4 regions of the Streptomyces sp. NPDC046881 genome follow, and region 1 is predicted to be linked to each of the others. Evidence: riboswitches for the same ligand, from Rfam matches in the RefSeq annotation. Region 1 holds a riboswitch; each other region holds the start of a gene.

What was found. Region 1 has a riboswitch for cyclic di-AMP ahead of ABZ923_RS03615 (transglycosylase SLT domain-containing protein). Riboswitches for the same ligand answer to the same signal wherever they lie in the genome.
Positions count from the first base shown of each region.
Region 2: another riboswitch for cyclic di-AMP. It lies ahead of ABZ923_RS32355 (M23 family metallopeptidase); the one in region 1 lies ahead of ABZ923_RS03615 (transglycosylase SLT domain-containing protein).
Region 3: another riboswitch for cyclic di-AMP. It lies ahead of ABZ923_RS28155 (transglycosylase family protein); the one in region 1 lies ahead of ABZ923_RS03615 (transglycosylase SLT domain-containing protein).
Region 4: another riboswitch for cyclic di-AMP. It lies ahead of ABZ923_RS14420 (M23 family metallopeptidase); the one in region 1 lies ahead of ABZ923_RS03615 (transglycosylase SLT domain-containing protein).

Region 1 covers NZ_JBEYXJ010000004.1:27,864-35,504, forward strand. The annotation lists gene ABZ923_RS03595 (ABC transporter permease) at 1-313, opposite strand, end outside; gene ABZ923_RS03600 (ABC transporter ATP-binding protein) at 300-1,238, opposite strand; gene ABZ923_RS03605 (DUF2092 domain-containing protein) at 1,309-2,520, opposite strand; gene ABZ923_RS03610 (polyprenyl synthetase family protein) at 2,782-3,792, opposite strand; cyclic di-AMP (ydaO/yuaA leader) riboswitch at 4,379-4,558, shown strand; gene ABZ923_RS03615 (transglycosylase SLT domain-containing protein) at 4,564-5,043, shown strand; gene ABZ923_RS03620 (HAD family hydrolase) at 5,082-5,894, opposite strand; gene fahA (fumarylacetoacetase) at 6,236-7,453, shown strand.
Region 2 covers NZ_JBEYXJ010000097.1:3,064-10,704, forward strand. The annotation lists gene ABZ923_RS32325 (DHA2 family efflux MFS transporter permease subunit) at 1-753, shown strand, start outside; gene ribA (GTP cyclohydrolase II) at 1,774-2,400, opposite strand; gene ABZ923_RS32335 (MarR family transcriptional regulator) at 2,522-3,034, opposite strand; gene ABZ923_RS32340 (dihydrofolate reductase family protein) at 3,130-4,260, shown strand; tRNA gene ABZ923_RS32345 (tRNA-Met) at 4,356-4,429, opposite strand; gene ABZ923_RS32350 (PP2C family protein-serine/threonine phosphatase) at 4,554-5,735, shown strand; cyclic di-AMP (ydaO/yuaA leader) riboswitch at 5,981-6,149, shown strand; gene ABZ923_RS32355 (M23 family metallopeptidase) at 6,157-7,191, shown strand; gene ABZ923_RS32360 (aldo/keto reductase) at 7,277-7,641, shown strand, end outside.
Region 3 covers NZ_JBEYXJ010000072.1:26,588-34,228, forward strand. The annotation lists gene ABZ923_RS28135 (hypothetical protein) at 1-1,691, shown strand, start outside; gene ABZ923_RS28140 (cytochrome P450) at 1,688-2,974, shown strand; gene ABZ923_RS28145 (DUF899 family protein) at 2,968-3,651, opposite strand; gene ABZ923_RS28150 (transglycosylase family protein) at 3,944-5,017, shown strand; cyclic di-AMP (ydaO/yuaA leader) riboswitch at 5,201-5,376, shown strand; gene ABZ923_RS28155 (transglycosylase family protein) at 5,381-6,088, shown strand; gene eno (phosphopyruvate hydratase) at 6,386-7,641, shown strand, end outside.
Region 4 covers NZ_JBEYXJ010000023.1:60,881-68,521, reverse strand. The annotation lists gene ABZ923_RS14435 (DNA topoisomerase IV subunit A) at 1-655, opposite strand, end outside; gene ABZ923_RS14430 (pitrilysin family protein) at 951-2,348, shown strand; gene ABZ923_RS14425 (pitrilysin family protein) at 2,345-3,733, shown strand; cyclic di-AMP (ydaO/yuaA leader) riboswitch at 3,942-4,102, shown strand; gene ABZ923_RS14420 (M23 family metallopeptidase) at 4,115-4,870, shown strand; gene ABZ923_RS14415 (GntR family transcriptional regulator) at 5,069-5,755, shown strand; gene ABZ923_RS14410 (HPr family phosphocarrier protein) at 5,943-6,224, opposite strand; gene ABZ923_RS14405 (GNAT family N-acetyltransferase) at 6,403-7,641, shown strand, end outside.

The DNA.
Region 1 (7,641 bases):
CACCGACCGCCATCGGCAGGAAGAACGGCAGGGTCGCGGCGAGCGCGGTGAACACCAGGAACAGCCCGTTGTTGGTGATCTGCGTGATGAACGCCGGCCCCTCGCCGTGCCCGCCGCCGACCGTCCCGCCGCCCTGTGTCTCGATCCGCACCGCGGTCCCGACCAGCACCGGCACCGCGGCCAGCACCCCGAGCAGGGCGATGGTGCGCCAGCGGCGGACGGTGGTGACCAGCTCGCTGCGCAGCAGCCCGAGGGTCCACAGGGGTTTCGGCCGGCGCGCGGCACCCGCCTGGAGCACGTCAGCCCGCGACATCGAAGCCCTCCCCCGTCAGTGCCACGAACGCGTCTTCCAGCGAGGCCCGTTCGAGTGTCAGACCGCGGACGCGGACGCCCGCGGTGACCAGGGCCGCGGTCACCTCGGCGAGGTCCCGCCCGGGTGGTTCGCCGGTGACCCGGTCGCCGTCGGCGGCCACGTCCCCGACTCCCAGCTCCTTCAGCACACGGGCCGCCTCGGCCCCGTCCGGGGTCGTCACCACCAGCCGGCCGCGCGCCCCGGCCGCCAGCTCGGCCACCGCGCCCTGGACGACGAGCCGGCCCTGCGCCATGACCGCCGCGTGGGTGCAGACCTGCTCGATCTCGTCCAGGAGGTGGGAGGAGAGGAAGACGGTCGTACCGTCGGCGGCCAGCTCCCTGATCAGGGTGCGGATCTCCCGCATGCCCTGCGGGTCGAGGCCGTTGGTGGGCTCGTCCAGGACGAGCAGTCTGCGCGGCTGGAGCAGCGCGGCGGCCAGCCCCAGGCGCTGCTTCATGCCGAGCGAGTACGCCTTGGCCTTCTTGCCCGCGGCGGCCGCGAGGCCGACCCGGTCCAGTGCCGCGGCGACCCGGGCGCGCCGGGTGCGCGGGTCGGCGGTCGGGTCGGCGGCGTCGTAGCGCAGCAGGTTGTCCCGGCCGGAGAGGAAGCCGTACAGGGCGGGGCCCTCGATGAGCGCGCCGACCTGGGGGAGGACCGTACGGGCCGCCCGGGGCATGGGCCGGCCGAGCAGCCGGGCCGTGCCCGCGGTCGGCTCGATCAGGCCCATCAGCATGCGGATCGTGGTGGTCTTGCCCGAGCCGTTCGGGCCGAGGAAGCCGAAGACGCTGCCCGCCGGGACGGTCAGGTCGAGACCGTCCACGGCGAGCTGTCCGCCGCGGTAGCGCTTGGTGAGTCCGCGCGTGTCGATCACGGGCAGTTCGTCCATCGGCTCCCCCTCGATCCGTGTTCCCGTGAAGGGTCAACGTGCGGTCACGCTCCGTAGTGCCCGGACGGGGTCACTTTTCCGCGTCGGCCGCCTTCACCAGGGCGTCCTTGGTCACCGCGCCGGCGTACACCTTGCCGTCGTCGGTGATCAGGGCGTTGACCAGGCGGGTGGAGAAGACCGTGCCCTTGCCGAACTTCCCGGAGACCTTGTCACCGATCGAGCCCAGGAAGCCGCCGAGGTCGCCGCCGCGGGAGCCGGTGGGCAGGCCGCCCTCGGCGCCGGTGTCGAAGGTGGCGACGGACGTCCAGCCCTTGCCGAGGACCTTCGGCCCGTCCTTGCCCTCCAGGCCGCCTGCGAGGCCCTCGCCGTGCTTCGGGGCGTGCCCGGGCGCCTCGGCCCCGTCCTTGTCCTCGGTGACCTTCGCGCCCTTGGGCGGGGTGAAGTCGAAGGTGGAGGCGGCCGGCTTGGCGAAGGACACCTGGGTGAAGCCGGCGTCGAGCACGGCGGCGCCGCCGCTCTTCGGGGTGAGCGTGAACTTCAGCGGCAGGCCCGTCTTCGCGTCGACGGCGATGCTGATCGCGCCGACCGTGGTGCCGGACTGCCTGGGCTGGATGAGCAGCTTGTAGGCGTCGCGCCCGGCGACCTGCGCGGTGCCGTCGACGGTGACGGACGTGGTGTCGTCCACCGACTTCAGGGCCTCGTCGGCGAAGTCCTTGGGGGTGGCCGGCGGCTCGGCCCGGTGGTCCTTGCCGGAGTCGGGCGTGGTGGAGTGGTGGACCTGGTTGCTCTTGCTGTCGTAGCCCCAGACGTCCTTGCCGTCGTGGATGAGGCTGTACTCGGCGCCGCTCTCCAGGAGGGACAGTTTCTGCCGGTCGGGGCCGTCGGCGGCGACGCGCAGGGTGTGCGTGCCGGAGACCAGTTCGGTGAGCTTGGCCTGCGGGTCGGCGGCGGAGTCGTCGCCGGAGCCGCCCCGGCCCTCGCCGGAGAGCAGGCCCTTCTCCAGGCCGCCGAGGTCGGGCAGGCCGAGGTCGGTGCTGACCTTCACGGTGCCGGACAGCTGCTGCACGTCCGACTTCGCGATCTTGTTGATGAGCTGCTGTGCGCTGATCTTCGGCAGGTCGGGGTCGCCGGAGTCGGCGAGCGCCGGGACCAGCCCGATCGTGGCCGCCGCCACTCCCACCACCGCGACCGGGACGGCGTACCGGGCGGCCTTGCGCCGACCGGAGCGCGGGTCCTCGTCCCGCGCGGAGCCCACTGCGTCGTCGGATTCGTACGGTGCCATGTGTGCCTTACCTCCGTCGTCGGCGGCGGCTGTCCTCACGCTGGTCCGCTGGTCCGCTGGTCCACCTGAGCCGCCATTCTCACCCGAATCGGTGAGGAGTGGTGATTTCCGTGGTTCCCATCTGACCAAATCGGCCGTGAGGAAGCGTCAGCCCTCGGAGCCAACTCCGTGTACGCCTGCGGTATGACACACGGCGGCGGCATCTCCACCCGACCCGTAGGGGTCGGGACGGCGCCGCCGCCCGTACGTGGTCCGGCCGGGTCAGCCGGCGCGGTGCACGACCGCGTCGCACAGCTCCAGCAGCGCGGCCTTGGCGTCGCACTCGCGCAGCGGGGCGAGCGCGGCCCGCGCCTCCTCCGCGTACCGCACGGTGTCCCGGCGGGCCTGCTCCAGCGCGGGGTGCGCGCGCAGCGCGGCCAGCGCCTCGGCGAGCCGGGCGTCGTCGCTGAGGTCGGAGTCGAGCAGCTCGCACAGCGCGACGTCCTCGGGCAGGCCCAGCCGGGCGGCGCGCTCGCGCAGCCGGAGCACCGGCAGGGTGGGGATGCCCTCGCGCAGGTCGGTGCCCGGGGTCTTGCCGGACTCGTGGGAGTCGGAGGCGATGTCCAGGACGTCGTCCGCGAGCTGGAAGGCGACCCCGAGCCGTTCGCCGTACTGGGTGAGGACGTCGACGACCGTCTCGTCGGCGCCGGACATCATCGCGCCGAACCGGCACGACACGGCCACCAGGGAGCCCGTCTTGCCGCCGAGCACGTCCAGGTAGTGCTCGACCGGGTCGCGTCCGTCCGAGGGACCCGCGGTCTCCAGGATCTGACCGGTGACCAGCCGCTCGAACGCCAGGGCCTGCACCCGGACCGCCTCGGGGCCGAGGTCGGCGAGGATCTGGGAGGCGCGGGCGAACAGGAAGTCGCCGGTGAGGACCGCGACGGAGTTGCCCCAGCGGGTGTTGGCGCTGTCCACCCCCCGTCGTACGGCCGCCTCGTCCATGACGTCGTCGTGGTACAGCGTGGCCAGGTGGGTCAGCTCCACCACCACGGCCGACGGTACGACGCCGGGCGCGTACGGGTCGCCGAACTGGGCCGCGAGCATCACGAGGAGTGGCCGGAAACGCTTCCCTCCGGCGCGTACGAGGTGCTGCGCGGCCTCCGTGATGAACGGGACCTCGCTCTTGGTGGCCTCGAGCAAGCCTTCCTCGACAGCCGCCAATCCGGCCTGGACATCGGCTTCCAGAGCCTGGTCCCGCACGCTCAGCCCGAACGGCCCGACGACGGTCACGAGGGGTCTCCTGTCTGCTGGTGTCTGCTGGCGATTACACGGTTTGTCGATAGGTCGCTGCCATCACTCAAGTCAGCGTATCCGGTCCCTGTTCGATCACCGATAGCGCCCACCGGTCCAGCCCGGGCGGTATCGGATCATGACCGACATAGGGGTGATCACATAATAAGAAGGGACATTTATCCCCTTAACAGTAATTCGGGCATTCCACCGCAACCTCTCCGCTCCTTTTTGGCCACCCCTTACTACGTCGCCCACTACGACAACGACACACCCCGTACCCCGGATTCCACCACCACCCCGACTTCCCTCCTCAATCCCCCTAATCCCCCATGTCTGATTTGAAGCAGTTTGCTATTTCGTGAGTTGGCTCACGTTCCCCCTCCACCCGACCCACCCTCAGAAGGCCCTGGGAGCCCTTGTCCTGTCGGCGAGTTGAGGATTGGCAACCGCAAAGGATCAAGCACCCCATACGGCATCGATCAAGGTCAAATCGCATGTTGTGTGAATCCGGTACTTGTTCCCGACATGTGCTCTCGCATACGTTCCGGGCCGTCGGGCGGACGCCGAATCCTGCCGCCGCCCGCGTAACCCATCGACGAACTCATTCGTACGGCAGGAGCGGGGGACCCAGGTAAGCCGCCAGGCCGGACGGCACACGCCGCACCGGTACGGCTCGGGGTGAAGTCGTGCCTCTTCCAGGGCACGGCCGGGCACCTCCCCGCCCGAACCCGACAGCTCACCTCGCAGGCGCCGGAGAGGAACACCCCTATGTCTGCTGCCGCTCAGCCCCGCCGCACCCGCCTCGTCCGCGCCCTCGCCGCCGTCGGCACCGGCGTCGCCGTCCTCGCCCTGCCGCTGATCGGCGCGACCGGCGCCTCCGCGGCCACCGGCACCACCACGACGGCCGCCACCACCACCGCCGGATACCCGAACAACCTGGACGGCTGGATCCGCGAGTCGCTCGCGATCATGGCCGAGAAGCACATCCCGGGCACCTACAACGGCATCTACCGCAACATCATCCGCGAGTCCTCGGGCAACCCGAACGCCATCAACCTCTGGGACTCCAACGCCGCCAAGGGCATCCCGTCCAAGGGCCTGCTCCAGGTGATCGACCCGACGTTCAACGCGTACCACGTCGCCGGAACGTCGTTCAACATCTACGACCCGGTCGCGAACATCACCGCCGCCTGCAACTACGCGGCCGCGCGGTACGGCTCGATCGACAACGTGTTCGGCGCGTACTGACCGGCCCGGGGCCGCGCCCGGCACCCCTGATGTCCCGGTCAGCCGGCCGGGAAGAGTCCTTCGAGGACGACGGCGACGCCGTCGTCCTCGTTCGACAAGGTGATCTCGTCGGCCACCGCCTTCAGTTCGGGATGCGCGTCGGCCATGGCGACACCGCGCGCGGCCCAGTCGAACATCGGGATGTCGTTGGGCATGTCGCCGAAGGCGAGGGCCCGGTCGGCACCGATCCCCAGCCGCTCGGCGGCCAGCGCCAGCCCGGTCGCCTTCGTCACCCCGCTCGGCTGGAGCTCCACGGTGCCGGGCCCGGACATGGTGACCGTCGCCAGCGAGCCCACCGCCGCGCGCGCCACCGCCGCCAACTCGTCGTCCGACAGGGTGGCGTGCCGCAGCAGCACCTTGCTGATGGGCTCCGTCCACAGGTCGTCGCGCCGGCCGACGCACACCGCGGGCAGCGTCGGATGGGGCATCCGGTAGCCGGGCTCGATCAGCGTGAGCCCGTCGACGCCGTCCTGGTCGACCGCCGCGTAGACCTGCCCCACCTCCGCCTCGATCTTGCCGAGCGCGGTCTCGGCCAGCTCCCGGTCAAGCCGGACCGACCACAGCAGACGGTCGGTCCCGGCGTCGTAGACCTGTGCCCCCTGCCCGCACACCGCGAGCCCCGCGCAGCCGAGGTCCGCGAGCAGCGCCCGTACCCGCGGCGCCGGGCGGCCCGTCACCACCAGGTGCCGGGCACCGGCCCGCGCCACCCGCGCGAGCGCGGCGAGCGACCGGTCGGAGACGGTGTCGTCGCCGCGCAGCAGCGTCCCGTCCAGGTCAGTGGCGATCAGTGCATATGCCGGGGTGGGTGCCATGATCAGAGAATACGGACACCGCACCCCGCCGACTCACCTCTCGATCCACGCACTTACGTGCTGCCGCGCCCCAAGTCGCGTGCACAGCAGGCCCGATGGCGAACCCTCCGCGACTCCCCGGCTCAACCGTGGGCCGTGGCCGGGCGCTTGGGCAGCGCGTGCAGACCGCCGGCGCCGGCCTGCACGGGCACTCTTCAGACGACTCTTCCGACGCTGTGCGAGCAACCTGTCGAGCCTCGCGTGAGGCACTGCCCAAGACATGCGGGTGGGACGTAACGTGTGGCCCGACCACATGGAACGCAGTGCCATGCATGGCCCGGATGAGAGTGAGGCAGCACCCCATGCCCCCCTTCGACGTCCCCGAGGGCGACCCCTTCGGTCCGCACAACCTCCCCTATGGCGTGTTCTCGCCCTCCGGCAGCACGGAGCGGAGGATCGGTGTCCGCCTCGGGAACCACGTCCTCGACGCGGGCGCCGCGGCCGCCGCGCTCGGCTCGCCCCACCAGGCGGTGCTCGCCCGGCCCACCCTCAACCCGCTGCTGGCCGCCGGCCGCGCCACCTGGTCGGACGTGCGGCGTGCCGTCACCTCCTGGGTCACGGACCCGGCGCACCGCGAGGCCGTCGAGCCGCTCTTCCACCCCCTGTCCGAGGTGACCCTGCACCTGCCCTTCGAGGTCGCGGACTACGTCGACTTCTACGCCTCGGAGAACCACGCCCGCAACGTCGGCCAGATCTTCCGCCCGGACGCCGAGGACTCCCTCACCCCCAACTGGAAGCACCTGCCGATCGGCTACCACGGCCGCTCCGGCACGGTGGTCGTCTCCGGCACGGACGTCGTACGGCCCTCCGGGCAGCGCAAGGGCCCGGGCGACCCCGCGCCCGTCTTCGGCCCCTCGGTCCGGCTGGACATCGAGGCCGAGGTCGGCTTCGTCGTGGGCGTACCGTCGCGGCTGGGCAGCCCGGTCGCGCTCGGCGACTTCCGGGAGCACGTCTTCGGGCTGTGCCTGCTGAACGACTGGTCCGCGCGGGACATCCAGGCCTGGGAGTACGTCCCGCTCGGCCCGTTCCTCGGCAAGTCCTTCGCGACCTCGGTGTCGGCATGGATCACCCCGCTGGAAGCACTGGAGCACGCGCGCGTGGCGCCCCCCGAGCGCACCCACCCGCTGCTGCCCTACCTGGACGACTCGGCGCCCGACGCCGAACCCGACGGCTACGACCTGCGCATCTCCGTCGCGATCAACGGCCATGTGGTCTCCGAGCCGCCGTTCTCCACCATGTACTGGACCGCCGCCCAGCAGCTCGCCCACATGACGGTGAACGGCGCCTCCCTGCGCACGGGCGACCTGTACGGCTCGGGCACGGTCAGCGGCCCCGCCGAGGACCAGCGCGGCTCGCTGCTGGAGCTGACCTGGAACGGCCGCGATGCCCTCGAACTCCCCGACGGCAAGCGGACCTTCCTGGAGGACGGTGACGTGGTGACGCTGTCGGCATGGGCCCCCGGCGCGGACGGGCGCCGGGTCGGGCTGGGCGAGGTGACCGGGCAGATCGTGGCGGGGTGACCCGCGGGCTGGCGGTGCCGGAGTCCCTCCGGGCTGTGCACCGAGGTCGGCGCGCGTGGCGGCCTTCGGGCTGCGCCCGCCGGCATCGGCGCGCGCGTGGCGCCGCGGAAATCGGCCACGCGCGCGTGCCGGTGCGGGCCGGCACCGTCGGGCACCCGGACCCGTCCGGTCCGCCCACGCGCGCGTGC
Region 2 (7,641 bases), on a different contig from region 1:
GGCCTGGCCCTGCTCCTGTACGGCCTCGCCCGCGGCGGCGAACAAGGTGACTTCACGACCCCCGGCACGTTGCTGCCGACCCTCGCCGGGACCGCGCTGGCGGCGACCTTCGTACGGCGGGCGCTCACCGTCCGCGCCCCGCTGCTGGACCTGCGGCTGCTGCGGGACCGCACCTTCGCCGCCGGTATCGGCACGCTCGCCCTGTTCACCTGCGGCTACTTCGGCTCGATGCTGCTGGGTCCGCTGTACTGGCAGCAGGAGCGGGGGGAGACCGCGGCGGCGGCCGGGCTGCTCGGGGCGCCGGTCGGGCTCATGGTCGGAGCGACGATGCAGGTCGCCGCCCGGCGGATCGACAAGACCGTCCCGCGCCGGCTGGTCGCGGCCGGCTGCGCGGTGGCCGCGCTCGGCATGGCCCTGCTGGCCTGGCAGACCGGGACGGCCGGGGTCGCGCCCTGGCGGATCGTCGCCGCGGGCATGGTGATGGGGATGGGGGCCGGGATGACGCTGATGCCGACGATGACCACCGCGACCCGGGGGCTGTCCCCGGACCGGCTGGCCGGCGCGAGCACCGCGCTCAGCATCAACTCCCAGCTGGCCGCGTCGGTCGGCACGGCCCTGCTGTCGGTGCTGCTGGGCGCGGCGGGCCAGACCCCGTCCGGCTTCCGCCTCACCTACACGGTCGCGGCCACCCTCCTGGCCCTCGCCACCCTCCCGGCCCTCCACCTCCCGGCTCACCGCGAGACCGAACACTGACTCACAGCGGGGAGCGCCCTGGAATCCACCGCCACCGGGGCGGCTGCCCTGGTCCGCGGTTGGGGCCGCTGCCCCGGTCCGCCGTCGTGGCCGCCCGGCTCGTCACCGGAGCCGGCCTTCGGCTCGTGGTCTGGGGTGATCCCTCGGCTCCCTGTCGGGGGTGGATCCCGGTTCGCTGCCGGGGTCGTCCTTGGGACCGCCGTCGGGGCCGCCGCCCTGATCCGCCGCCGGGGCCGGCTTCCGGCTCGTGGTCTGGGGTGATCCCTCGGCTCCCTGTGGGGGGTGGATCCCGGTTCGCTGCCGGGGTCGTCCTTGGGACCGCCGTCGGGGCCGCCGCCCTGATCCGCCGCCGCGGCCGGCTTCCGGCTCGTGGTCTGGGGTGATCCCTCGGCTCCCTGTGGGGGGTGGATCCCGGTTCACCGCCGGGGTTGTCCTTGGGGCCGCCGCTCTGGTCCGCCGGGGTCGTCCTTGGGACCGCCGTCGGGGCCGCCGCCCTGGTTCGCCGCCGCGGCCGGCTTCCGGCTCGTGGTCTGGGGTGATCCCTCGGCTCCCTGTGGGGGGATCCCGGTTCACCGCCGGGGTTGTCCTTGGGGCCGCCGCTCTGGTCCGCCGTCGGGGCCGCTGCCCTGGTTCGCCGCCGGGGCCGGCTTCCGGCTCGTGGTCTGGGGGATCCTCCGGCTCCCTGTCGGGGGGTGGATCCCGGCTCGCCACCGAAGTTTGTCCTCGGGGCCACCGTCGGGGCCGCTGCCCCGGTCCGCGGTTGGGGCCGCCCGGCTCGTCACCGGGGCCGGCCTTCGGCTCGCGGTCTGGGGGGATCCCTCAGCTCCCTGTGGGGGCCGGATCCCGGCTCGCCGTCGGGGTTGTTCGGATCCGCCGTCAGCGTCGCTGCCTTGGTCAGCGGTCAGGGGCGCCGCCCCGGCCCGCCGCTGGAGTCGATCGCTCGGCTCGCCGTCAGCGGGCTGCACGCGGCCCCCGTCGGGGGTGACCCCCAGCCCGCCGGCGACGCGCGGTCCCCGTCGGCTAGCGCGCCGTCAGTTCCGCCAGGGGCAGGGTGTGCTGGGTCTGGAGGACCTTCGCGCGGAGGTAGCGGACGTTGTGGGCGGTGGGGAAGACGCCGGTCGGCACCCGGTCACGGACCGCGAGGCCCAGGGAGCGCAGCTGCCCGGCCTTGTCGGGGTTGTTGGACAGCAGGTCCAGCTCGGTGACGCCGAGGGCGGTGAGCATCTGCGCGGCGGCCGTGTAGTCGCGGGCGTCCTCCGGCAGGCCGAGGGCGGCGTTCGCCTCGTAGGTGTCGAGCCCCTGGTCCTGGAGGGCGTACGCGTCGAGCTTGTTGTAGAGGCCGATGCCGCGGCCCTCCTGCCGGAGGTAGAGCAGTACGCCGCCGCGGGTCGCGATGCGCTCGACGGCCTCGCGCAGCTGCGGACCGCAGTCGCAGCGGGCCGAACCGAAGACGTCACCGGTCAGGCACTCGGAGTGCAGCCGCACCAGCGGGACCGGGCCGGGGTCGCCGAGGACGAGGGCGAGGTGCTCCCGGCCGTCGGTGAGGCCGTGGAAGGTGACGACTTCCGCGTCGGCGCCGTAGCCGTCGGCGAAGCGCAGCGGTACCCGGACGCGGGCGCGCGGGGTGGCGGCGGGGATGTCGGGCATGCGGGTACCTCCGAGGTTTGCTTCAGATTTGAAGCAGTGCTTCGCAGGGACCCTATCGCTGCTTAAAAGTTAAAGCAATTGAGGCCGCAGCTCAGCCGGACCCGGGCGGCTACCCGGCCCGCTACGGTGAACAGGACGAACGGCGCCGCCACGGGACGTCCCCCGCACCGGACTCGGCGCCCTCGCCCTGCAGCCCGCGCGCGACCCCCGTACAGATCTCCTCCAGCTGCCCCACCTGCTCCGGCGTGAGCCGGTCGAACAGCGCGGTACGCACCGCTTCGACGTGCCCGGGTGCCGTACGCTCCAGTACGGCCATCCCCTCGTCCGTCAGCACCGCGAGCGAGCCGCGCTTGTCCCAGCGGCAGTTCTCCCGGCGCACCAGGCCGTCCCGCTCCAGCCGGGTCACCACGTACGTCAGCCGGCTGCGGGTGATCTTCAGCGTCTCGGCCAGGTCGGTCATGCGCAGCCGCCGGTCGGGGGCCTCGGAGAGGTTGGCCAGCACCGTGTAGAACAGGTGCGGCATGCCGCCCTCCTGCTGGAGCTGCCGGTCGATCGCGTCCTCCAGGAGGCGGGAGGCGGCGATGTAGGCGCGCCAGGCGCGCTGTTCCTCCGGGGTGAGCCAGCGGGTCGTCATGCCGCCAGTGTAGGTTTGTTTCAAACTTGAACCAAGTCGTACAGCCGCCCGACAAGCCCTGTCAGCCCCCCGCCTCCGGAAAAGAGAGCGCGCCGATGCCCCTGCCGTACGTGCTGCTGTCCGCCGCCGTCTCCCTCGACGGCTACCTGGACGACACCGGCCCCGAGCGGCTCCTGCTGTCCAGCCCGGCCGACTTCGACCGGGTCGACGCGGTACGGGCCTCCGTCGACGCCATCCTCGTCGGCGCCGGCACGATCCGCGCCGACAATCCCCGTCTGCTGGTGAACTCGGCCGAGCGGCGCGCGGCCCGCACGGCGGCGGGCGAGCCGGAGTACCCGCTGAAGGTCACCGTCACCGCCACCGGCGACCTCGACCCGGCCGCCCACTTCTGGCACACCGGCGGCGAGAAGCTCGTCTACACCACCGACCGCGGCGCCGAACGGGCCGCCCGCCTCCTCGGACCCACCGCCGACGTCGTCCCGCTCGGCCCCGCCCTGGACTGGCGGGCCCTGCTGGAGCACCTGCACGACGTGCGCGGGGTCGGACGCCTGATGGTCGAGGGCGGCGGCACGGTCCACACCCAGCTCCTCCAGCAGGGACTCGGCGACGAGCTCCAACTGGTCCTCGCCCCGCTGTTCGTCGGCGATCCCGCGGCGCCCCGCCTCTTCGGCCCGGGGGCCTACCAGCCGGGACGCCTCCGCCTGCTCGACACCCGCCGGATCGAGGACGTCGTGCTCATGCGGTACGTGCCGACGGCCCCCGGTACCGGCCCGCTGCCCACCGCCGCGGACCGCCACTGGCTGCGCACCGCCTGCGAGCTGGCCGCGCAGTGCCCGCCCTCGCAGACGGCGTTCAGCGTCGGGGCGGTGGTGGTGGCCGCCGACGGGACGGAGCTGGCGCGCGGGTTCTCGCGGGAGGGGACCGATCCGGTGGTGCACGCGGAGGAGGCGGCGCTCGCCAAGATCGATCCGGCCGATCCGCGGGTGGCCGCCGCGACGGTGTACAGCAGTCTGGAGCCGTGCGCCCGCCGGGCGTCCCGGCCGGCGCCCTGCGCGGAGCTGATCCTGCGGGCGGGGGTGCGCAGGGTCGTCACCGCGTGGCGTGAACCCGACACGTTCGTCCACGCGGCCGACGGGACCGGGGTCCTCGTCGCCGGAGGTGCGCAGGTGGTCGTGCTGCCCGAGCTGGAGGACCTCGCCAAGGCGCCGAACGCCCACCTGCTGTGAGCGCCGGCCCGGCTGCCGTGAACGGCACGGCAGCCGGGTGTGCCGGAAACACTCAGGGCCCGGAATCCAGTGGATTCCGGGCCCTGAGTCTTCAGTAGCGGGGACAGGATTTGAACCTGCGACCTCTGGGTTATGAGCCCAGCGAGCTACCGAGCTGCTCCACCCCGCGTCGTTGTGACTCCAGTGTACGCCATGCGCGGGACCGCTCGCACACCCCTTTCGGTCCACAGGGGTCGCCCGGTGTCCCGGGGCCCGGAAACCTGGAGGTACGTCGGACATGTGGGAGACACGCGGTGCGCCCTGGAAAGGTGGAGGAGAGCCCGTACGTCAGGGCGGGCGGCCGGCTTCCCGGCGATCCCGTGCCCGACCCCGGGCCGGGCGCCGAGCCCGCGCCGGTGCGGGTCCGCCGCCGCCCGGGGCCGCGCGGCCTGGCCCGCGCGCTGCCCGTGCTCCTCGTCGGCTGCGGGGTCCTGTACGGCCTGCTCACCCCGGAGGCCTTCACCCCGGTCCCCTTCTTCACCGCCGCCCCGCTGGCCGCCGCCCCCCTCTCCGCGCTGCGCACCACCGTGCTCACCGGCCTCGCGTCCCTCGCCGCCGCCTACGCCGTGCACACCGACGCCGGTGCCCACCCGACCGTGGGCACCGTCACCGACGTGGTCACCGTGGCCACGGTCGCCCTGCTGGCCGCCGCCATCAACCGGGTGGTCCGGCGCGGGGACCGGCAGCTCGCCTCCGCCCGCGAGATCGCCGAGGCCGCCCAGCGGGCCGTCCTGCCCGAGCCCGCCGCACGGATCGGCGGCTTCGAGATCGCCGCCCGCTACGAGGCGGCGCGGCAGGACGCGTTCATCGGCGGCGACCTGTACGCGGTGCAGGACAGCCCGCACGGCGTCCGGCTGGTCGTCGGGGACGTGCGCGGCAAGGGCATGGGCGCGGTGGCCGCCGTCGCCGTGGTGATCGGCGCGTTCCGGGAGGCGGCCGAGCAGGAGGCCACGCTGGAGCAGGTGGCCGAGCGGCTGGAGCGGGCGCTGGCCCGCGAGGGCACCCGCCGCGACGGCATCGACGCGCTCGAGGGGTTCACCACCGCGGTCCTCGCCGAACTCCCGCACGGCGAGGGGCTCGTACGGATCGTCAACCGCGGCCACCCGCCGCCGCTGCTGCTGCACGCCGACGGCACCCTGCGCACCCTGGCCGCCGCCGAGCCCGCGCTCCCGCTGGGCATGGGCGACCTGGGCCTGTGGCGGGACCGGGCCACCGAGGCCTGCTTCCCGAGCGGCGCCACCCTGCTCTTCCACACCGACGGCCTCTCGGAGGCCCGGGACGCCCACGGCCGGTTCTACGACCCCGAGCGGCGGCTCGCCGGGCGCACCTTCCCCGGCCCGGCCGCGCTGCTCGGCCGGCTCGCCGCGGAGGTGCGCCGGCACTGCGGCGGTGACATGACCGACGACATGGCGCTGCTCGCCGTACGACGGCCCTGACGTTCGTCACCCAAGGTGACCGGACGAGCGCCCTCCGCATAACATCTGAGTCACCATCAAAACCTGAAGTGACTGCTGAACTCTTCCGAGGTCCGGCCAACTCGCCCGTTTTGGCGGGGTAGCGGGCGATAACTCCGCCGGTGAAAACGTTAACGATCAAGCCGAACGGCTTGGAAAGTGACTGGCAAGTCTATTAACGTTCGATAACGCAGCGCGGTCGTCCCAGCCGTCACCAGAGGCGGCTCCGTGCGCACGCGCCGAATCCCGCAAGGGAACCGGGGAACCACCACCTTGGGGTGAATCACGCGGATGCCGTCGTGAACTCATCGAGTCCACGACCGGTATACGCGCGTAGGAGACCTTCCTGCTCCGAACCCGTCAGCTAACCCGGTAGGCGGAGGAAGGAAAGGAGTACGCCCGCGTGGCGTCCAACCGGCCTGCCCCAGAAGCCCCCTTCATACCGGCTCAGCGCGAGACCGACACCTTCGGTTACGGCTCCTACCGCGCCGAGGAGGGCACCTGGGAGGAGTGGAACCCGACCGAGGAATCCGTCGCCCCGGTCCGTGGCCGGCACCGCGTCGCCAAGCAGCGCGGCGGCTTCGCGCGCAGCTCCACCGTCCTCGGCGTCGGCGTCATGGCCGCGGTCGGCGCGGGCGGCATGGCCAGCGCCAACACCGGCAAGCCGCCGGTCTCCATCTCCCTTCCGGACCTGCCCTCCGTCGGCTCCCTCTTCGAGGACGGCTCCGGCGACGCCCCGGCCGCCGAGGCCACCACCACGCTCAGCAGCGTCGGCGTGGCCACCGCGGACGCCGAGGACGGCACCGACGCGGGCGAGGCCCTGCGCAACCGGATCATGGCCCAGGCCGAGCAGCAGCAGGGCCAGGCCGACAGCAAGGCCACCGCCGTCGCGCTCGCCGCCGCCGAGAAGAAGGCCGCCGACGCCGCCGCCCAGGCCGAGAAGGAAGCCGCCGCCAAGGCCGCCGCGGCCAAGGAGAAGGCGGAGGCCGCCGCCGAGAAGAAGGCCGAGGAGGCGCGGCTGGCCCGGCTGGCCAAGCAGTACACGCTGCCGACCTCCTCGTACACGATCACCTCGACGTTCGGCCAGGCCGGTTCGATGTGGTCCTCCGGCTACCACACGGGTCTGGACTTCGCCGCCCCCACCGGCACCCTGATCAAGGCCGTGCACAGCGGCACGATCACCGAGGCGGGCTGGGCCGGCTCCTACGGCTACCGCACGATCCTCACCCTGGACGACGGCACCGAGCTGTGGTTCTGCCACCAGTCCTCGATCAACGTCAAGGCCGGCCAGAAGGTCTCCACTGGCGAGGTCATCGGCCGCGTCGGCGCCACCGGCAACGTCACCGGCCCGCACCTGCACCTGGAGGTCCACCCCGGCGGCCAGGCCACCGGGATCGACCCCATGGCGTGGCTGCGCGGCAAGGGCCTCACCCCCTGACGTCCCCGCCCCGCGCGGGGCACTTCGCGGGAAATCGACGCCGGTGGCGGAATGCGATCATCCGTCACCGGCGTTGAGCTGTCGTATGACGTCACTTCGTAAACTGGGCTCTTCCGATCTCGAGGTCTTCCCGCTCGCCCTGGGCGGCAACGTCTTCGGCTGGACCGCGGACGAACAGGCCTCCTTCGCCGTCCTCGACGCCTACACGGCGGCCGGCGGCAACTTCATCGACACCGCCGACGCCTACTCCGCCTGGGTCGAGGGCAACCAGGGCGGCGAGTCGGAGACGATCATCGGCAAGTGGGTCAGGGCCCGCGGCAACCGCTCCGACGTCGTCATCGCCACCAAGGTCAGCCAGCACCCGGAGTACCAGGGGCTGTCCGCCGCCAACATCAAGGCCGCGGCCGACGCCTCCCTGCGCCGCCTGGACACCGACTACATCGACCTCTA
Region 3 (7,641 bases), on a different contig from region 1:
GCGGGCTCGTGGTGGTGCTCGGGGAGCCGTTCGCGGGCAAGTCGCGCACGGCGCTCGCGATCCTGGCGGCCGAGCTCCCGACGGCCCGGGTGTATGCGCCGGACGCCGGGGCGGACCTGCGCGGCCTGCCCGACATGCTGCGCGGCGCGGCGGAGCACCACGTGCTGTGGCTCGACGACCTCGACGGCCACCTCGGGGACGGCGGGCTGGAGCCGCGGCTGCTGGCACGGCTGGCCGGCCTGGGAACGGTCGTACTCGCCACCTTGCGGGAGGACGCCTACGACGAGTACCGGCAGACCCCGCGCGGCCGGGTGCTGGACCTGGCGCAGATCGTGGAGCTGCCCCGCGAGTGGACGGACGCCGAGCGGGCCCGCGCCGCCGCGTCGAAGGACCCGCGGCTGACGGAAGCCGCGGGGGACTGCGAGGCGGAGGGGATCGCGGCCCACCTCGCCGTGGAACCGCCGCTGTGGGCGGACTTCCGGCGCGCCCGGCGCAAGCACCCGCGGGGACAGGCGCTGGTGCGGGCGGCGATCGACCTGGCGCGCTGCGGCCTGCGCGGACCGCTGCCGCAGGACCTGCTCGAAGAGGTGGCCGAGGGCTACGGGCCGGCGGCCGGGACGCAGACGGAGACGGTCGAGGAGGCCCTGGAGTGGGCCGCCAGGGAGCGGTACGGGGTGCTGCCGCTGCTGCGGCGCGTCGGACCGCGGGCCTGGGCGGCGGCGGGGCCGCTGGTGGGCGCCGCCCGGCACGACGAGGAGTATCCGCCGGTGGACGGCGCGCTGTGGCAGCGGGCGCTGGACGTCGCGCGGACGGGCGAGGGGCACGACGCCGGGCTGGTGACCACCCTGGCGGGCGCCGCGTTCGAACGGGCCGTCCAGGCGGGGGACCGGCAGGCGATGTACCGGCTCGGGCTGCTGGAGGAGTACGAGGGGCACCGGCAGGAGGCCGAGGCCTGGTTCCGCAGGGCGGCCGGGGCCGGGGTGGCCGAGGCGGCCGGCCGGCTCGGACGACTTCTGGCGGAGCGCGGGGAGGGCAAGGAGGCGGAGCCGTACCTGGAGCGGGCCGCCGAGGCCGGGGACGGCCGGGCGGCGACGCTGCTCGGAAAGCTGCTGCGCGACCGCGCGGCGAAGTGGCTTCGGGCGGGGGCGGCCCGGAAGGACCCGGAGGCCGTGCACCTGCTGGCCGATCTGCTGATGACGAGCGGCGGGGCCGACCAGTTGTGGGATCTGTACCACACGGCGTCGGCCGCGGGACGGACCGAGGTGGCCCGGAGCATCGGCATGTGGCTCCTGGTGTGGAACCACCGCATCGCCGGCCAGGCCTGGCTGCGCCGCGCGGCGGACGCCGGGGACGAGGAGGCCGCCGACATGCTCGAGCACGCCGAACGGCCGGACACGCTGGAGGACGCCTTGAGCTACTTCGAGCCCAGCGCCCTCTACCCCTTGGACCGCGCCCACTACGGGGCCGTGCTGGAGGCCGCGGGCCGCACGGAGGACGCACGCGACCACTACCGCGTGGGCTACGAGCAGGGTGACGCCTACGGCGCCTACCGCCTGGCCGTCCTGCTGGAGGAGCAGGGCAGCCGGGAGGCGGCGCGTGGCTGGTACCGCAAGGCCGCCGAGCTGGGCCACCCCGCCGCCCTGAAGGCGCTCGGCGAGGTGCCCGCCGGGCCGGATACCGTCAGGGAGTGACCAACGAGCCCGGCCCCCCGACCGCCCCCGCCCTCTTCACCTGGGAGTTCGCCGCCGATCCGTACCCCGCCTACGCCTGGCTGCGCGAGCACGCGCCGGTGCACTGGACGCGGTTGCCGAGCGGTGTCGAGGCGTGGCTGGTCACCCGGTACGCCGATGCCCGGCAGGCGCTGGCCGACCAGCGGCTGAGCAAGAACCCGGCGCATCACGACGAGCCCGCGCACGCCAAGGGCAAGACCGGCATCCCGGGTGAGCGCAAGGCCGAGCTGATGACGCACCTGCTGAACATCGACCCGCCGGACCACACCCGGCTGCGCAGGCTGGTCAGCAAGGCGTTCACCCCCCGCCGGGTCGCCGAGTTCGCCCCCCGGGTGCAGGAGCTGACCGACGGCCTCATCGACCGGTTCGCGCAGAGCGGCTCGGCCGACCTCATCCACGAGTTCGCCTTCCCGCTGCCCATCTACGCCATCTGCGACCTGCTCGGCGTCCCGCGCGAGGACCAGGACGACTTCCGGGACTGGGCGGGCATGATGATCCGGCACGGCGGAGGCCCCCGGGGCGGGGTCGCCCGGTCGGTGAAGAAGATGCGCGGCTATCTCGGCGAGCTGATCCACCGGAAGCGGGAGGCGCTGCCCGCCGTGCCCGCGCCCGGCGAGGACCTGATCTCCGGCCTCATCCGGGCCTCCGACCACGGCGAGCACCTCACCGAGAACGAGGCCGCCGCCATGGCCTTCATCCTGCTGTTCGCCGGCTTCGAGACGACGGTCAACCTCATCGGCAACGGCACCTACGCCCTGCTCACCCACCCCGGGCAGCGCCGCCGGCTGCAGGAGTCCCTGGCCCGCCACGAGACCGGCCTGCTGGCGACCGGCGTGGAGGAACTCCTGCGCTTCGACGGCCCGGTGGAGCTGGCCACCTGGCGGTTCGCCACCGAGCCGCTGACCATCGGCGGGCAGGACGTCGCGGCGGGCGATCCGGTGCTCGTCGTCCTCGCCGCCGCCGACCGGGACCCGGAGCGGTTCGCCGACCCGGACGTGCTGGACCTCGCCCGCCGCGACAACCAGCACCTCGGGTACGGGCATGGCATCCACTACTGCCTGGGCGCGCCGCTCGCCCGCCTGGAGGGCCAGACCGCGCTCGCGACCCTGCTCACCCGGCTGCCGGACCTGCGGCTCGCCGCGGACCCGGCGGAGCTGCGCTGGCGCGGCGGGCTCATCATGCGCGGCCTGCGCACCCTGCCGGTGGAGTTCACGCCGGTCGGCGGGGACGGCGGCGGTCAGTAGTCCAGTTCCGCGAACCACTCGCCCCGGCCGCCCGGCGTCAGGTCGAGCAGGTGCCAGACGGGGCAGAGGAGGTCGATGCCGCGCTGGTCGACGTCCTCGGCCATGCGGGGGCGGGCGGAGTAGAAGTGGCGGACCGTGCCGTCGGCGTCCCGGGTGAAGACGGAGACCGTGGAGTCCTGGACGCCGTCCGCGTCCTCGCTGCCCAGGTCGTACTTGAAGGTGCTGTCCCCGCAGCTCAGCAGGCGCAGCCGGGACCAGCCGCGGGTGCGGGCGTGCTGCCGCAGGACGGGCGGGTCGGCGGCGGCCACGACGACGAGGTCGGCGTTCTGGGCGAGGTGGTGGGCGATGCCGTTGTAGCCGTCGATCCACAGGGTGCACATCGGGCACGGACTGGTCTGCCGTTTGCCGTACATGAAGTGGTAAACGATCAACGGCCGGCCGGGGCCGGTGAACAGCCGGCTCAGGGTGACCTCGCGCACCGGGGTGTCGCCCGCGTCGAGGTCGGCGGGGCCTTCGAGGAAGACGTAGTCGTCGACCTCGGGGCCCGGGGGAAGCGCCCTGCGCCGGGCCGCGACTTCTTCGCGGTGGCGCATGAGGTCGATCTCGGCGTGGCGGAGTTCCTCGCGGGCGGCGAGGTACTCCGCGGACTCGCCGGGAAGTCGGGTGTGCCGGAACATCGTGGTCCCTCCTGGCTGGGAAGCCCCCCAGGTCATGTCGGGTCCATGGTTCCGGTTGCCGCCCCGGCCCGCGGTGCGACGGCGCCGTTCCCGACGGGTGACGGCGGGGTGTGGGAGCGAATGGTGACGGCCCCTCAGCCGGAAGATGACAACATCTCAACTCTGTGATCTTCACGTGATCTGCGCGGCATGAACTTGTGACAAGTGATCGTCTGCCGATACGTTCACCCATCAGCGCGGCGACCGGCTCCATCCGCCGCGCCGGCTCTGCTGTCGCTCGAAAGGCTTCTGCATGCTCTCCGGGAACGGTCGACACCGTCGCCCCCGCCAGGCCCCCGCCCTCCTCGTCGCGGCCGGCGTGACCGGCTCCGCCATCGCCATCCCGCTCCTCGGCGCGGCGAGCGCCAACGCGGCCGACGGCACCACGTGGGACAAGGTGGCCGAATGCGAGAGCGGCGGCTCCTGGAGCGCGGACACCGGCAACGGGTACTACGGCGGCCTGCAGATCTCGCAGGACGACTGGAACGCCTACGGCGGCGGCCAGTACGCGGCCAGCCCCGACCAGGCCAGCCGCAACCAGCAGATCGCCGTCGCCGAGAAGATCCTCGCCGACAAGGGCACCTCCCCGTGGGCCACCTGCGCCCTGCTGTCCGGGCTGACCACGGGCTCGGGCTCCTCCGTGGACGTCGACACGGGCGTCGGCGGCTCCGGTGACACGGACGGTTCGGGCGACTCGTCCGGATCGACCGAGAAGTCCGATACATCCGGCAACTCCGGCTCCTCCGACGCCTCCGAGGGCTCCGGCCCGTCCGGTCGGCCGGACGCGTCGCCCTCCACCGGTGCCGGCTCCGACGCCAACTCCGGCTCGGGCTCCGGCTCCTCGTCGGACGCGACCGCCGAGCCGGGCGGGAAGCCGGACAAGGGTGCCGGTACGGACACCGGCTCCAAGGGGACCAAGGGCCCCAAGTCGGACAAGTCCGCCTCGCCGGACGCCGGAGACTCGCGGGGATCCGCCCCGACGGCCACCCCGGGCACCGGTGCGGCGGACAACCCCCAGCAGGCCGCCGGTTCCTGGAGCCTGGTCGACACCGGGGCCCTCAGTGGCGGGCGCCACCGCGGGGCGAGCGCGGACGAAAACGTGACGAGCGGTCAGGAAGTCACCTCTTCCGGACGGCACGCAGCGCGCGAAACGGACACGTACACCGTCCGCGAGGGCGACACCCTCGCCTCCATCGCCGACTCCCTTGAGGTCGACGGCGGGTGGCACGCGCTCTACGTCGGCAACAAGAAGGCCATCGGGGCCGACCCGAACCACATCAGCGCCGGTCAGACCCTGGAAGTCGAGGGCGAAACCGACGCGAAGTAGCCGGAGTTGACGCCCCACTTAGCGCCTTAATGTCCGGTTTGGCGAAAGTGTGGGATGAGTCTCAGAAGCCCTGATCGTCTTTGAAATTCCGCGGATCGCGTGTCTACGGTCGAGGCCGCTCGTCACCACGAGCCCCGGCAGTCGCAACGCCGAATCCTGCCAGCGGTTGCCCGGGAACAGTCGTCGCGTCAAGCGCCGTAGGCAGGAGCGGGGGACCCAAGGTAAGTGCCGGGCCCGGCAGTTGACTGCCGGACCGGCTGGGGGTGAAGCCGCGCCACCCGCGACAGCGGGAGCGCGGCCGGGCAACTCAACCGGCCCGAACCCGACAGCTCACCTCGCAGGCGTCGGTGAGGGGATCGATCCATGCTGTTTACCGGCAAGGGCAAGCACCGTCGTCCGTCCAAGGCCGTTCGCGCCATCACGCTCGCCGGTGTCACCGGTGCCGCCGTCGCCGCCCCGCTGATGGCGGCCGGCAACGCCTCCGCCGCCACCTCCGCCGAGTGGGACAAGGTCGCCCAGTGCGAGTCCGGCGGCAACTGGTCCATCAACACCGGCAACGGCTACTACGGCGGTCTGCAGTTCTCCGCCTCCACCTGGGCCGCGTACGGCGGCACCGCCTACGCCCCGCAGGCCAACCAGGCCAGCAAGGCACAGCAGATCGCGGTCGCCGAGAAGGTCCTCGCCGCGCAGGGCAAGGGCGCCTGGCCGGTCTGCGGCACGGGCCTGTCCGGCACCCCGTACAACGGCTCGGCGCCGAGCACCTCCTCGAACTCGGGCAGCGGCACCGGCACCACCACCACCCGCTCCACCGAGCAGCAGAGCGCCTCCCGCTCCGCGGAGCGTCCGGCCGCGAGCGCGAGCAAGGGCCAGAGCAAGACCGTCACCACCCCGACCGGCAAGAAGGTCAAGAAGGGCGACGGCGAGTACAAGGTCGTCACCGGCGACACGCTCAGCACCATCGCCCAGAAGCACCACGTGCAGGGCGGCTGGAAGAAGCTGTTCGAGCTGAACAAGGACATCGTCGAGGACGCCAACCTGATCTACCCGGGTCAGCAGCTGCACCTGAAGTGACACCCGGCTGCCGGCCGGATCACCGGGCCCGCACATCCGTGCGGGCCACCCTGAAGACCCCCGTGCGGGCCACCCCCCGGTCCCCACGGGCTCCCCGCCCCGGTGCGTGTTCCCCCGTACGCACCGGGGCGGGGTTTTTTCATGCCTCCCGCCACCCCCTTTGTTTCAGGCGGGAACAAAAGGTAGCGTCGCCTTGTCCACGGGACGGTCGGTCGGTGGCCGACGCCCCCGGGACGGTTAGGCTCTAGGCGCAAGGCACACCAGCCCCGCACTTCCAGCGTCACATCCAAGAAGGAGATGCTCGTGCCGTCCATCGACGTCGTCGTAGCCCGGGAAATCCTGGACTCCCGAGGCAACCCCACGGTCGAGGTCGAGGTCGGCCTCGACGACGGCAGCACGGGTCGTGCCGCCGTTCCGTCCGGCGCCTCGACCGGCGCCTTCGAGGCCATCGAGCTCCGCGACGGTGACCCGAACCGCTACCAGGGCAAGGGCGTCGAGAAGGCCGTCCTCGCCGTCATCGAGCAGATCGGCCCGGAGCTGGTCGGCTACGACGCCACCGAGCAGCGCCTGATCGACCAGGCCATGTTCGACCTGGACGCCACCGACAACAAGGGCTCCCTCGGCGCCAACGCCATCCTCGGCGTCTCGCTCGCCGTCGCCCACGCCGCCTCCGAGGCCAGCGACCTGCCCCTGTTCCGCTACCTGGGCGGCCCGAACGCGCACCTGCTGCCGGTGCCGATGATGAACATCCTGAACGGCGGCTCGCACGCCGACTCCAACGTGGACATCCAGGAGTTCATGATCGCCCCGATCGGCGCGGAGTCCTTCTCCGAGGCCCTGCGCTGGGGCACCGAGGTCTACCACACCCTGAAGAAGGTCCTGAAGAGCAAGGGCCTGTCCACCGGCCTCGGCGACGAGGGCGGCTTCGCCCCGAACCTCGGCTCCAACCGCGAGGCCCTCGACCTCATCCTCGAGGCCATCAAGGAAGCCGGCTACGCCCCCGGTGAGCAGATCGCCCTCGCCCTCGACGTGGCCGCCTCCGAGTTCTACAAGGACGGCAAGTATCTCTTCGAGGGCAAGGAGCGCTCCGCCGCCGAGATGACGGAGTACTACGAGGAGCTCGTCGCGGCCTACCCGCTCGTCTCCATCGAGGACCCGCTGTTCGAGGACGACTGGGCCGGCTGGAAGGTCATCACCGACCGTCTCGGCGACAAGGTCCAGCTGGTCGGTGACGACCTGTTCGTCACCAACCCCGAGCGCCTGGCCCGTGGCATCGAGGAGGGCACCGCCAACGCCCTGCTCGTGAAGGTGAACCAGATCGGCTCGCTGACCGAGACCCTGGACGCCGTCGAGCTGGCCCAGCGCAACGGCTTCAAGTGCATGATGTCCCACCGCTCCGGCGAGACCGAGGACGTCACCATCGCCGACCTGGCCGTCGCCACCAACTGCGGCCAGATCAAGACCGGCGCCCCGGCCCGCTCCGAGCGCGTCGCCAAGTACAACCAGCTGCTGCGCATCGAGGAGATCCTCGACGACGCCGCGGTGTACGCCGG
Region 4 (7,641 bases), on a different contig from region 1:
CGTCCAGGTCGGCGTTCGGGTTCCGGATCAGGTGGCGGGCGGCGGCGACGACCTCGCGCAGGTTGTGCGGCGGCATGTTCGTCGCCATGCCGACCGCGATGCCCGAGGAGCCGTTGACCAGCAGGTTCGGGAAGGCGGCGGGCAGCGCCACCGGCTCCTGCTCCTGGCCGTCGTAGTTCGGCGCGAAGTCGACCGTGTCCTCGTCGATCGACTCGGTCATCAGGCTCGTCGCCTCGGCCATGCGGCACTCGGTGTACCGCATGGCGGCCGGCGGGTCGTCGTTGCCCAGCGAGCCGAAGTTGCCGTGGCCGTCGACCAGCGGCACGCGCATGGAGAAGGGCTGCGCCATGCGCACGAGGGCGTCGTAGATCGACGCGTCGCCGTGCGGGTGCAGCTTGCCCATGACCTCGCCGACGACACGCGCGCACTTCACATAGCCGCGCTCGGGACGCAGGCCCATCTCGTTCATCTGGTAGACGATCCGGCGGTGCACCGGCTTGAGACCGTCACGGGCGTCCGGCAGGGCGCGCGAGTAGATGACCGAGTACGCGTACTCGAGGTAGGAGCCACGCATCTCGTCCACGACGTCGATGTCGAGGATCCTCTCCTCGAACGAATCGTCGGGCGGCGGGGTCTTCGTGCTGCGGCGGGCCATCGCTGCCTGGCTCCTTCTGATCTGGTCGCTCGCCTACGGGGCGCTCGTGCTGCTGAAGCGGTTGACGGATCTGACGCGGACCATTGTGGACCTAGGCACCGACAACCCGTGCCACCACCCGGTCCGGGGGGCTCGCCGGACCGGCGGAGCGGAGTCCGACGCAGGCTACGCGATCCGCTGTGGGCGTACGCCCCGCGGGAACTTCGCCGAGGCCCCGATCGCTTTGCATACAGTGGCAGGAACGGCAGGAAAACCGCGGTTTCCATCAACCGCCTCCGCTCGCGAAGGGACGTACATGCCCATGGGTCACACGACCACAGCCGAGGCAGGCTCCGGGGGCCTGACAGCGACCGAGCACCGCCTGGCCAACGGTCTGCGCGTGGTGCTGTCCGAGGACCACCTGACCCCGGTGGCGGCGGTCTGCCTCTGGTACGACGTCGGCTCCCGCCACGAAGTCAAGGGCCGTACCGGCCTGGCTCACCTCTTCGAGCACCTGATGTTCCAGGGCTCCGCGCAGGTGAAGGGCAACGGCCACTTCGAGCTGGTCCAGGGCGCCGGCGGCTCGCTCAACGGCACCACCAGCTTCGAGCGCACCAACTACTTCGAGACCATGCCCGCCCACCAGCTGGAGCTGGCGCTCTGGCTGGAGGCCGACCGCATGGGCTCCCTGCTGGCCGCCCTGGACGACGAGTCCATGGAGAACCAGCGGGACGTCGTCAAGAACGAGCGCCGCCAGCGCTACGACAACGTGCCGTACGGCACCGCCTTCGAGAAGCTGACCGCGCTCTCCTACCCGGAGGGCCACCCCTACCACCACACGCCGATCGGCTCCATGGCGGACCTGGACGCGGCCACCCTGGAGGACGCCCGCCAGTTCTTCCGCACGTACTACGCGCCGAACAACGCGGTGCTCTCCGTGGTCGGCGACATCGACCCCAAGCAGACCCTCGCCTGGGTGGAGAAGTACTTCGGCTCCATCCCGTCCCACGACGGCAAGCCCGCGCCCCGCGACGGCTCCCTGCCGGACGTCATCGGCGAGCAGAAGCGCGAGGTCGTCGTGGAGGAGGTCCCGGCGCGCGCCCTGATGGCCGCCTACCGGCTCCCGCACGACGGCACGCGCGCGTGCGACGCGGCCGACCTCGCGCTGACGATCCTCGGCGGCGGCGAGTCCTCCCGCCTGTACAACCGGCTGGTGCGCCGCGACCGTACGGCCGTCGCGGCGGGCTTCGGCCTGCTGCGCCTGGCCGGCGCGCCCTCCATGGGCTGGCTGGACGTGAAGACCTCCGGCGACGTCGAGGTGCCGGTCATCGAGACCGCCATCGACGAGGAGCTGGCCCGGTTCGCCGCGGAGGGCCCCACCCCCGAGGAGATGGAGCGCGCCCAGGCACAGCTGGAGCGCGAGTGGCTGGACCGGCTCGGCACGGTCGCCGGCCGCGCCGACGAACTGTGCCGGTTCGCGGTCCTGTTCGGCGACCCGCAGCTCGCCCTGACCGCCGTCCAGCGCGTCCTGCAGGTGACCCCGGAGGAGGTCCAGGAGGTCGCGGGGGCCCGCCTGCGGCCCGACAACCGCGCGGTCCTCGTCTACGAGCCGAAGTCCCCGCCGCAGTCCGTCGAGGACGCCCGGGTCCCCGAGGACCCGGAGCAGGAAGCCACCGTAGAGGCCGGCAACGAGAACGAGGAGACGGCCAAGTGACCGAGCTCGCCACCATGGACTTCCACCCGCGCCCGCAGCCCGGCGAGGCCAGGCCCTGGGCGTTCCCGGCCCCCGAGCGCGGCACGCTCGACAACGGCCTGACCGTGCTGCGCTGCCACCGCCCCGGCCAGCAGGTCGTCGCCGTCGAGGTGCTGCTGGACGCGCCGCTGGACGCCGAGCCGGCCGGCCTGGACGGCGTCGCCACGATCATGGCGCGGGCCTTCTCGGAGGGCACCGACAAGCACTCCGCCGAGGAGTTCGCCGCCGAGCTGGAGCGCGCGGGCGCCACCCTGGACGCGCACGCCGACCACCCCGGCGTCCGGCTCAGCCTGGAGGTCCCGGCCTCCCGCCTGGCCAAGGGCCTCGGGCTGCTCTCCGACGCCCTGCGCGCGCCCGCCTTCGCCGAGAGCGAGGTCGAGCGGCTGGTCCGCAACCGCCTGGACGAGATCCCGCACGAGCTGGCCAACCCCGCCCGGCGGGCCGCCAAGGAACTCTCCAAGGAGCTGTTCCCGGCGACCTCGCGCATGTCCCGGCCGCGCCAGGGCACCGAGGAGACGGTCGAGAAGATCGACGCCGGGGCCGTACGCGCCTTCTACGACCGCCATGTGCGGCCCGGCACGGCCACCGTGGTCGTCGTCGGCGACCTGACCGGAACCGACCTGGACGGGCTGCTCGGCGACACCCTGGGCGCCTGGACCGGCACCCCCGGCGAGCCCCGGCCGGTGCCGCCGGTGACCGCCGACGACACCGGGCGCGTGGTCATCGTGGACCGGCCCGGCGCCGTCCAGACGCAGCTGCTCATCGGCCGGATCGGCCCTGACCGGCACGACCGGGTGTGGCCCGCCCAGGTGCTCGGCACGTACTGCCTCGGCGGCACCCTCACCTCCCGCCTGGACCGCGTCCTGCGCGAGGAGAAGGGCTACACCTACGGTGTGCGCTCCTTCGGGCAGGTCCTCAGGTCCGCGCCGGACGGCACGGGCGCGGCGATGCTCGCCATCAGCGGCTCCGTGGACACGCCCAACACCGGCCCGGCCCTGGAGGACCTGTGGAAGGTGCTGCGGACCGTCGCGGCGGAGGGTCTGACCGACGCCGAGCGGGACGTCGCCGTGCAGAACCTCGTCGGCGTGGCGCCGCTGAAGTACGAGACCGCGGCGGCCGTCGCGAGCACGCTGGCCGACCAGGTCGAGCAGCACCTGCCCGACGACTTCCAGGCGACGCTGTACCGGCAGCTGGCCGCCACGGGCACGGTGGAGGCCACCGCGGCCGTCGTGAACGCGTTCCCGGTGGACCGCCTGGTGACCGTCCTCGTCGGTGACGCGGCTCGGATCAAGGCGCCGGTGGAGGCGCTCGGCATCGGTGAAGTGACCGTGGTGGCGGCCGAGTAACGGCACGCGCGCGTGGGCCCTGGCGACCTACGGGTCGTCAGGGCCCAGCTGTTCCACTCGGTCCCTCAGATGCCCGTTTTGGGGCGGAGGTTGCCTGTCTGCCCTGTGGGATGCGCTACAAAATCCCGGCTGCGTTTGAGGATTGAAAGCGCGTCGCCGTAGCGTCGTCCGGGCTGTTCGTCAGGCAGTGCGCCGCACCCGCGGCACCGGACAGTCATCGCCGAGTCCCCGTACGGCGCGAGCCAGGGGAGCCGGGGACCCACCGTCCCTGGGGTGAATCGGGCGCCCGCGCGGCTGCGAGGGGGCCCGTAGGAGACCTTCCTGCTCCGAACCCGTCAGCTAACCCGGTAGGCGAGAGGGAAGGAAAGGACCAGTCACTTCATGGCGTTCATGTGCGCCACCGGGAAGCACCGCAAGCCCGGCCGGGTCAAGCGGACCACGGCCCAGGCGGCCGGCGTCGCGGCCCTCACCACCACCGGCGTGATCGGCACCCTCGCCGCCTCCCCGGCGCTCGCCGCCGAGAACTCCACGGAGCAGACCGGCCTCGTCCCCGTCCTCACCGTGACCGAGGACGTCCCCGAGCAGATCGACGCGCAGGCCACCGCCCAGCAGCAGGCCGCCGAGCTGAAGGCGGCCGAGGAGGCCGCGGCGAAGGCCGCCGCCAAGCGGGCCGCGGAGGTGCGCGCGGCCAAGGCCCGCGCCGCCCGCGAGGCCGAGCGCAAGCTGCTGAACACCTTCGTCGCCCCCATCGCGCACTCGTACGTCTCCACCGGCTACCAGGCCAGCAGCTCCCTGTGGTCCTCCGGTTCGCACACCGGCATCGACTTCCACGCGGCCAGCGGTACGGCCGTCCACGCGGTGGGCTCCGGCACGGTCGTCTCCACCGGCTGGGGCGGCGCGTACGGCAACCAGATCGTGATCCGGATGGCGGACGGCATGTACACGCAGTACGGCCACCTGTCGTCCATCGGGGTCACGGTGGGCCAGAAGGTCGCTCCGGGCCAGCAGATCGGCCTGTCCGGCGCCACCGGCAACGTCACCGGCCCGCACCTGCACTTCGAGGCGCGGACCAGCCCCGAGTACGGCTCGGACATCGACCCGATCGCCTACCTCCGCAAGCACGGCGTGAACCTCTGACGTCCCGCGCACGACCCTCCGAGGCCCCGGCTCACCGAGCCGGGGCTTTCGCCGTTTTTCGCAGTGTCCGCCGGATCCGCTGACCAAAAAATATCCATGGATTAGGGCTCGCCGTCGGAAATTCCGGCTCATTGGAATAGAGTCACGGAACACGCGTCCATCGTCGACGTTTCACGGGGATTAAGGCGGAGGTCGGTCATGCGTATTCCGGCGCACTCGGTGTGCACCGCTGTCCGGGACGACATCGTCGCGGGCGTCTACGAGCGCGGCAGCCGCCTCACCGAGGAAGTCCTGGCCCGCCGGTACGGCGTCTCGCGCGTCCCCGTGCGCGAGGCGCTGCGCACCCTGGAGGCCGAGGGCTTCGTGGTCACGCGCCGGCACGCGGGCGCGTGCGTGGCCGAGCCGACCGAGCACGAGGCCGCCGACCTGCTGGAGATGCGGATGCTGCTGGAGCCGCTGGGTGCCGCCCGGGCCGCCCAGCGGCGCACCGAGGCCCATCTGAAGGTGCTGCGCGGCCTGGTCCGGCTGGGCCAGGAGCGGGCCAGGCGGGGCGGCAGCGAGGATCTGCGCTCGCTGGGCGGCTGGTTCCACGAGACACTCGCCCAGGCCTCCGGGAGCCCGTCGCTGACCTCGATGCTCACCCAGCTGCGGCACAAGATCGCCTGGATGTACACGGTGGAGGCGCCGGCCAGCCCGCTGGAGTCCTGGACGGAGCACGGAGCCATCGTGGACGCGGTGGCGCGCGGGGACGCCGAGCGTGCGCGGGCGCTCACCGCGCTGCACGCCGAGCGCGCGACGGGCGCGCACCGGCTGCGCTTTTCCGGCGCCACGGAACGTGTGAGGACTTCGCAACAAGCCGTAAACATGTCGGGCCAGCGGCATTAACACGGGCGCCGTATACAAAGAGGAGTTATTCCGGGCGGGGTCTTCTCTGCTGCCCGGAATTCATGGTGCGGTAATTCATGCCGTTTTCCGGGCGCCCGGTAAATCGACGGCCCGGGGCGCGCGGAAACGGCGAAGCCGCGCCGCCCCGAAAGGCGAACGCGGCTCCGGCGCTCTGTGCGGTGCTCGCTCAGACGGTCTCGGGCAGCTCCTCCAGGCCCTCGGAGACCAGCTTGGCCAGCCGGTCGAGTGCGGCGTCCGCACCCTCGGCGTCGGAGGCGAGGACGATCTCCTCGCCGCCCTGGGCGCCCAGGCTCAGAACGGCGAGCATGGAGGCCGCGTTGACGGGGTTGCCCCCGGCCTTGGCGATCGTCACCGGGACGCCTGCGGCCGTGGCGGCTCGGACGAAGATGGAGGCGGGGCGGGCGTGGAGGCCCTCGGCCCAGCCGACGTTGACGCGGCGCTCAGCCATGTGTTGCTGCCCTTCGGTGTTCAGGGTTGTCTAGACCAGTTTCCCATATCGTGAAGCGTGCCCGGAGAGGACGTCCGTCCCCTTCCGCCGTGGGGCCGGACCGCGGCCTCGGTCCGGCTTTCCGTCCTCCACAGACTGCCCCGCGCCGTTGTCGTACGCGAGCCGTACTCTGGGGCCCATGCAGACCTCGGCGGACCGGCAGGACCGGCACCAGTACCCCGCCCACTGGGAGGCGGACGTGGTGCTGCGTGACGGGGGCACCGCACGCATCCGGCCCATCACCGTTGATGACGCCGACCGCCTGGTCAGTTTCTACGAGCAGGTCTCGGACGAGTCGAAGTACTACCGCTTCTTCGCGCCGTACCCACGGCTCTCCGCCAAGGACGTCCACCGCTTCACGCACCACGACTTTGTGGACCGGGTGGGACTCGCGGCCACCATCGGCGGCGAGTTCATCGCCACCGTACGCTATGACCGCATCGGCGCCGACGGCATGCCCGCCTCCGCGCCCGCCGACGAGGCCGAGGTCGCCTTCCTCGTGCAGGACGCCCACCAGGGCCGCGGGGTCGCCTCCGCCCTGCTGGAGCACATCGCCGCCGTCGCGCGCGAGCGGGACATCCGCCGCTTCGCCGCCGAGGTGCTGCCGGCCAACACCAAGATGATCAAGGTGTTCACGGACGCCGGCTACACCCAGAAGCGCAGCTTCGAGGACGGCGTCGTCCGCCTGGAGTTCGACCTCGAACCCACCGACCGCTCCCTCGCCGTGCAGCGCGCGCGGGAGCAGCGCGCCGAGGCCCGCTCGGTACGACGGCTCCTCGCGCCCGGCTCGGTCGCGGTCGTCGGCGTCGGGCGCGCCCCCGGCGGGGTGGGCCGCAGCGTCCTCGGCAACATCCGCGACGCGGGCTACACCGGCGGTCTGTACGCCGTGAACCAGCTCTTCCCGGAGGACCTCAAGGAGGTCGACGGGGTGCCCGCGCACCGCTCGGTGCGGGACATCGGCGGGCCCGTGGACCTCGCCGTCGTCGCCGTACCGGCGGAGCAGGTGCCCGCCGTGGTCGCCGAGTGCGGCGAACACGGCGTCCAGGGGCTGGTCGTGCTCTCCGCCGGGTACGCCGAGAGCGGCCCCGAGGGGCGTGAACGGCAGCGGGCCCTGGTCCGCGCCGCGCGCGCGTACGGCATGCGGATCATCGGCCCGAACGCCTTCGGGCTCATCAACACCGCCCCGGACGTCCGGCTGAACGCCTCGCTCGCCCCCGAGATGCCCCGCCCCGGCCGCATCGGCATGTTCGCCCAGTCCGGCGCCATCGGCATCGCCCTGCTGTCCCGGCTGCACCGGCGCGGCGGAGGCGTCACGGGGGTCACCGGCGTCTCCACCTTCGTCTCCGCGGGCAACCGCGCCGACGTCTCCGGCAACGAC